Regions from separate parts of the Spirosoma taeanense genome, predicted to be linked through region 1. Evidence: riboswitches for the same ligand, from Rfam matches in the RefSeq annotation. Region 1 holds a riboswitch; the other holds the start of a gene.
What was found. A riboswitch is a leader RNA that binds a small molecule or an ion and turns the genes downstream of it on or off. The one in region 1 is predicted to bind S-adenosylmethionine.

Region 1 (3,639 bases):
TGCTGAACATGGCCCGCGAGGCCAAACGCCTGACCAACGCCGATGCGCTGGTGCTGGCCGGGGGCGTGGCGCTGAACTGCGTCTCCAACGGAAAACTGCAGAAAGCGGGTATTTTCAACAAGCTGTTCATTCAACCCGCAGCGGGCGATGCGGGCGGGGCGCTGGGGGCGGCTCTGGCAGCCTATCATATTTATTTCGATCAGGAGCGCCGGGTAACGACCGAACGCGACGCCATGCGCGGCTCCTACCTCGGTCCGACGTTCTCCGACCTGGACGTTGAACTGATGGTGGTAAAGTATAAAGCCGTTGCGACGCACTTCGCCGATTTTGGCGAGCTGAGCAAGCAAACGGCCCAGTTGCTGGCCGATGGGAACGTTGTAGGCTGGGTGCAGGGCCGTATGGAGTTTGGTCCCCGGGCACTGGGCGGACGCAGTATTCTGGGCGATCCACGTAATGCCGAGATGCAGAAGAAGCTGAACCTGAAAATCAAATACCGGGAATCGTTCCGGCCGTTTGCGCCCTCGGTGCTGGCCGAAGACTGCGCCGAGTATTTCGAATACGACGGTACGTCGCCCTACATGCTGCTGGTGCATCCCGTTACTGAAAGTCGGCGGGCTCCGCTACCGGCCGATTACGCCCGTTTCCCGTTGCGTGAAAAGCTGTATTACCAGCGGTCGGATCTGCCTTCGATTACGCATATCGATTTCTCGGCCCGTATCCAGACCGTGCATGAAGACACCAACCCACGCTATTATCAGCTGATTGATGCGTTTAAAAAATTGACGGGTTACGGTGTTATTGTCAACACCAGTTTTAACGTACGGGGTGAGCCGATCGTCTGTACGCCGGATGATGCCTATCGGTGCTTTATGCGCACCGAAATGGACTATCTGGTTGTTGGCAATTACCTGTTCGACAAACGGAAGCAGCCTCAGTGGCAGGAAAAAGACAATTGGAAAGAAGAGTTTGTTCTGGATTAACCGGTTAATCAACTGAGGCAGTTGAGATATTTATTAACCATAAATTAGTTTAACGTAAAACTTTTGCTAGTTAACCTTCAACCACAACACGATCATGGAATTCTTACAGGACATTTTCCACTTTCTGCAGCAACGTAAAAAATGGTGGCTGGCACCCATTATCATTCTGTTGCTCCTCATCGGTATTCTGATTGTTATCGGCGGTGGTTCGGCCGTAGCGCCTTTCATTTACACCTTGTTTTAACGGAATGGATGCTGCTGACAAAGCCAAAGCTCAGTTGGTTATCGTGACGGGGCTGCTGGTGCTCTATTTTGTGTTTAAATCGTCCTGGTGGCTTTATGGAGCTATCGGGGTAGGCTTGCTGAGTGTCTTTATTCCGGTGGCGGGTGATTTTATCGTCCGGATCTGGTTCAGGCTGGCGGAGGTGCTGGGAAACATCAACGGCAAGATTATCCTGTCGGTGCTGTTCTTCGTATTCCTGTTTCCTATCGCCCTGCTTTACCGGATGACGGCTAAAAATCCGCTGGCAATCAAACGCAGCGACACCCGTTCATTCTACACGGATCGGAACCATACCTACACAAAAACCGATCTTGAACAGACCTGGTAAGCAGTCGAATAGCGAATTGAAGGCGTGCCAACGGACGGTACGCCTTTTTTGTTAACTTTGCGTAGCTTATCCAGAAAGACGGAGGGATTGGACCCGATGATGTCTTGGCAACCCACCCGATGGTGAAGGTGCCACGTTCCTCCCGGCCCGGTGCCGGGGCAGATAACGCACAGCCTGCCTTCTGTCTCTCTGCGCATAAGCCCTGCTTTACGATACTGGTCAAGACGCTGCCCAACACCAGGCAACGGTATAATCTGTCTAACTACTTGAAAACAATATTCGAACTTCTCCGCGAACGCATCCTCGTCCTCGACGGGGCCATGGGGTCCATGATTCAACGCTACCAACTCACCGACGCCGATTATCGGGGAGAGCGTTTTCGCGATTGGCCGCACGATCTGAAAGGCAACAACGACCTGTTGTCGTTGACCAAGCCTGAGGTGATTCAGGAGATTCACCGGCAGTATCTGGAAGCGGGCGCCGACATCATTGAAACCAACACCTTCAGCGGTACGACCATTGCCATGGCCGACTATCGTATGGAGAAGCTGGCCTACGAACTGAATTTTGAATCGGCCCGGCTGGCAAAGGCGGTGGCCGACGAGTTTACGCAGCAGAACCCCGACAAGCCCCGGTTTGTCGCCGGTGCCATGGGGCCAACCAACCGTACTGCCAGCCTCTCGCCCGACGTCAACAACCCCGCCTATCGCGCCGTTACGTTCGATGAACTGGTTGATGCGTATTACGAGCAGGTGGCCGGGCTGGTCGAAGGAGGGGTGGATCTGTTGCTGGTGGAGACGATCTTCGATACGCTCAACGCCAAAGCCGCTCTGTTTGCGATTGATAAATATTTTGTGGGTAAAACCCCACTGCCGATCATGGTGTCGGGGACCATTACCGACGCCAGTGGCCGGACGCTTTCGGGCCAGACGACCGAAGCCTTTCTTTACTCGGTTTCGCACCTGCCGCTGCTGAGCGTGGGTCTGAACTGTGCCCTTGGAGCCGAACCCATGCGGCCATATATTCAGACGCTTGCCAAAGAAGCCCCGTTCTTTACGTCGGCTTATCCAAATGCTGGACTACCGAATGAATTTGGGGAGTACGACGAAACGCCCGAGATGATGGCCAATCAGATTGAAGGCTTCATCCGCGATAGTTTTGTCAATATTGTGGGGGGCTGCTGTGGTTCCACACCCGACCATATCCGGGCCATTGCCCAGGTCGCAGCCAAATACCCGCCCCGTTCGTTGCCTCAGCCCGAACCGTATCAAAAGTTGAGCGGTCTGGAGCCGCTGAAGATTACCGAGCAGACGAACTTCCTGAACGTTGGGGAGCGCACGAACGTAACCGGCTCGAAGAAGTTCGCCCGGCTCATCAAAGAAGGCAATTACGACGAAGCGCTGAGCATTGCCCGGGGCCAGGTTGAAGGGGGCGCGCAGGTTATTGACGTCAACATGGATGAAGGCATGCTCGACTCGGTCGAGGCCATGACGACTTTTCTGAACCTGATTGCATCGGAACCGGATATTGCCCGCGTTCCCATTATGATCGACTCCTCGAAATGGGAAGTCATTGAAGCTGGCCTAAAATGCGTGCAGGGAAAGGCGATTGTGAACTCGATTTCGCTGAAGGAGGGAGAGGAGGCTTTTATTGAGCGGGCGCAACTGGTAAAACGCTACGGGGCGGCTGCGGTCGTGATGGCGTTTGACGAAACGGGTCAGGCCGACTCCTACGAACGACGCATCGAAATCTGCGAACGAGCTTACCGGATTCTCGTCGATAAGGTCAGGTTTGCTCCGCAGGACATCATTTTTGACCCGAATATCCTGACTGTAGCCACCGGGATTGACGAGCACAACAATTACGCCGTTGATTTTATTAACGCTACCCGCTGGATCAAGAAAAACCTGCCCCTGGCTAAAGTGAGTGGGGGGGTGTCGAACATTTCGTTCTCGTTCCGTGGGAATGACGTAGTGCGGGAAGCTATGCACTCTGCCTTCCTCTACCACGCCATCCGCGCCGGCCTGGACATGGGCATCGTCAACGCT
Region 2 (3,639 bases), 2.4 Mb from region 1:
TAACGAGATTGCCCGAGCTAAGCATGTGGCGCACCCCAATGTGTTCTTTCACGATTTGTCTGCGGACGATTATCTAAACTTCAGTCCGGTTGCTGACCAGCGGTTCGACGTTATTATCGTAATGAGCGTGGTGCAGTATTACCGTAATTCGGCAGAGGTCGAGCAATTACTAAATAACATTAAACAAGTAGCCGAGCCCGGTGCCAAAGCGCTGATCTGCGACCTGATTGTGGAGGAGAATATCATTAAAGACATTCTGAGCATTATCGGCAAGTCGTTCCGGCAGGGGCAGTTGCTGTCGATGGTGCGGTTGCTGTTCCGGTTACGGTTTTCGGATTATCACACCGTCCGGAAAGAAAACGGGTTTCTGGTCGTACCGGAACGGGAATGGCTCGCCATTTGCCAGCGGCTGAAATTGAATGCCCGGTTTTTATCGGAGCCAATCACCATGCAGGAAGAGCGCCGGAATCTGCTGATCCAGTTCTGAAGAAACGCGACACATCAGTATTCCTTCGGCCAGGAGACGATGCGTTTAAATAAACACCACGTCGTCGATGACGTCGGTGCCCATATCTTTGTTGACCAACTGAATGAGCTTCTGTTTGGCATTCACCAGTTCGTTGCGGAGGGGCGCCGATGCAATCTCAATGTGCAGTTTGCGATCGCGCACGTAAAGGCGACTGGTACGGGAAGCAATAGCGGGTCCCATCATGCGACCCCAAAACGCTTCAAGATAGGTTTCGTTGAAACGCGTCTGGAGCTGATAATGCTTCAGCAATTGGCCGATGGCGTCTTTAACGGTCGTTATACCGGCTACGCGTGTAGCATTTTCCCGGTTGTAACGGTAGGGCGTGTGGCTCATTGGGTACTGGTCTTAACACAAAGGTAAAAAACGTCTTCACTTCCCCTATATCTGTTTTCGTGATTGGCCGAAAAATTAAGGTAGCGGATAGAAATACCGAGCAGGGTTTGTTTTCCCACCGTTTGGCTGTTATACTTGCGCCATCAAGTCAATTGTTAAGCGCCATTTATTACGTTTCTCTCGGCGCAGATTGATTTATACAGAAGCGGGGAGAGATCAGGCTCTGCGAACCGCTGGCAACCTACCACATGGCAAGGTGCTAACTCCTGCCTAAAGCAACCGCGGTGGCGGATCGTTAGGGACTATAAATCGGTTTATCACATGCTCTACATCTTATGCTGTATGCCCGCGGGGGCTTACTAAAGCGCAGTTCACCCTCATCGCACCCTAAACCGGGAGTGGTTTTCGGGCGTCTGTTGCAGTCGCTGTAACCTTGTTTTCAGTGACAGGTGTTACGCACTGCTACCTTACTCAATCAGTCTAAACCCTACGCACCGCAGCAGCGGCTTTTAACTTTTGACTTCAATCATATGGACTCGCAACTTCATTTTGATACCCTCCAGCTACACGCCGGTCAGGAAACCGACCCAACCACCAACGCGCGGGCTGTCCCCATTTATCAGACTACGTCTTACGTGTTCAATGACTCAGCGCACGGCGCAGACCTGTTCGCCCTGAAAGCTTTCGGGAACATTTATACCCGCATAATGAACCCTACATCCGACGTCTTTGAGAAACGCATGGCGGCTCTCGAAGGTGGGGTGGCGGCCCTTGCCGTTGCCTCCGGGCAGGCGGCTCAATTTATTGCGCTGAGCAATATTCTCAGTGCGGGCGACAATTTTGTGACAACGTCGTTTCTGTACGGCGGTACATATAACCAGTTCAAAGTTTCATTTAAACGCCTGGGGATTGAGGCCCGTTTTGCCGATGGCGACAAACCCGAATCGTTTGCCCGATTGATTGACGACAGAACCAAAGCCATTTATCTCGAAACCATCGGCAATCCGGGTTTTAACATTCCGGACTTCGACGCCATTGCAGCTGTTGCCCGGCAGCATGATCTGCCGCTTATTGTCGACAATACGTTCGGTGCGGGCGGGTACCTGTTCCGGCCCCTTGAACATGGTGCGGCCGTTGTTGTCGAGTCGGCAACAAAATGGATTGGCGGGCACGGCACAAGCATTGGCGGGGTTATTGTGGACGGCGGCAACTACAACTGGGGCAACGGCAAGTTTCCGCAGTTCAGCGAGCCTTCTCCGGGTTACCACGGCATGGTGTTCAGCGATGTGTTCGGTGTTGGCGGACCGTTTGGCAACATTCAGTTCATTATCCGCGCCCGGGTGGAGGGTCTGCGTGACTGGGGCCCGGCCATTAGCCCGTTCAACTCGTTTCTGCTCCTGCAGGGTCTCGAAACACTCTCGCTGCGCGTCGATCGGACGGTGCAGAACGCCCTGGCGCTGGCGCAGTGGCTGGAACAACACGAACAGGTTGAACTGGTTAACTATCCCGGCCTGGAAAGCAGTCCCTACCATGAACTGGCGAAGAAATACCTCAAACGCGGCTTTGGGGGCGTCTTTACGTTCAAAGTGAAGGGTGGTCAGGCAGCGGCCGACCAGTTTGTGAACAGCCTTAAACTAATCAGCCATTTGGCCAATGTTGGCGACTCGAAGACGCTCATTATCCACCCAGCGTCAACGACCCACCAGCAGTTGAGCGAACAGGAGCAGGCGGCTGCGGGCGTTGAGCCGGGGCTCCTGCGTATTTCGGCGGGTATTGAATATATTGATGACATCAAAGCTGACCTCGAACAGGCGTTTGCTCAGATTGCGGAGCCGGTTTTGAATTAGGCGTTTCTGATTTTCGGATCGCAGCTATGGGTTGCGATCCGAAAACCCAAACTGTAAACCAATTTTGAACCTCCAGTACTTCGATTATAAATATTCCTTCCCGCTTGAATCGGGGGCGAGTCTGCCGGGTTTCCGGCTGGCCTATACGACGCGTGGCACACTCAATCGGAACGCCGACACCAACGAACCAACCAACGTTGTCTGGATTTGCCATGCGCTGACGGGTAATGCCGACGCCGGCGACTGGTGGAGCGGTATGGTAGGCCACGGTAAATATTTCGATCCGGAAAAAGACTTTATTGTCTGTGCCAATGTAATTGGGTCCTGTTACGGCTCAACGGGGCCGCTGTCAATCAATCCGGCCACGGGCATCCCCTATCACCACGACTTTCCGGCACTTACCATCCGGGATATGGTAAGTGCAATGGACCTATTACGTCAGGAGTTGAACATTGAGACAATTGATACCTGCATTGGCGGATCAGTCGGGGGCGAGCAGGCCATCGAATGGGCGATCCTGCAGCCGAACCTCATCAAAAACCTGATCCTGATTGCCTCGGGTGCAGTGGCTTCGCCCTGGTGTATTGCGTTCAATGAAGCCCAGCGGATGGCGATTGAAGCCGACCCCACCTGGTGCGAACGACGCGACGACGCGGGTATTGCCGGGATGAAAGCAGCCCGGGCCATGGCCATGATTTCCTACCGTAACTATGACACCTACGGCTTTACCCAGGCCCTGGATAATAACGAGCAGTTGGACGGCTATAAGGCCGCCAGTTACCAGCGTTATCAGGGTGATAAACTGGCCGACCGCTTCAATGCCTTTACGTACTGGACGCTCTCGAAAGTTATGGACTCCCATAACGTGGGCCGCAACCGGGGCAGCATCCTGAACGCGCTGGCTCAGGTTAAGGCCCGAACGCTGGTTGT

Region 2: it holds a riboswitch for S-adenosylmethionine, as region 1 does, so the genes downstream of both, HNV11_RS03890 (O-acetylhomoserine aminocarboxypropyltransferase/cysteine synthase family protein) here and metH (methionine synthase) in region 1, are expected to answer to the same signal.

The regions. Positions count from the first base shown of each region.
Region 1 is NZ_CP053435.1:4,223,571-4,227,209, reverse strand. Features, by position in the region: gene HNV11_RS17705 (carbamoyltransferase family protein) at 1-980, shown strand, start outside; gene HNV11_RS17700 (DUF5989 family protein) at 1,075-1,224, shown strand; gene HNV11_RS17695 (SxtJ family membrane protein) at 1,229-1,591, shown strand; SAM riboswitch class I at 1,655-1,760, shown strand; gene metH (methionine synthase) at 1,858-3,639, shown strand, end outside.
Region 2 is NZ_CP053435.1:905,476-909,114, reverse strand. Features, by position in the region: gene HNV11_RS03900 (methyltransferase domain-containing protein) at 1-487, shown strand, start outside; gene HNV11_RS03895 (DUF721 domain-containing protein) at 533-862, opposite strand; SAM riboswitch class I at 1,055-1,173, shown strand; gene HNV11_RS03890 (O-acetylhomoserine aminocarboxypropyltransferase/cysteine synthase family protein) at 1,393-2,709, shown strand; gene HNV11_RS03885 (homoserine O-acetyltransferase family protein) at 2,774-3,639, shown strand, end outside.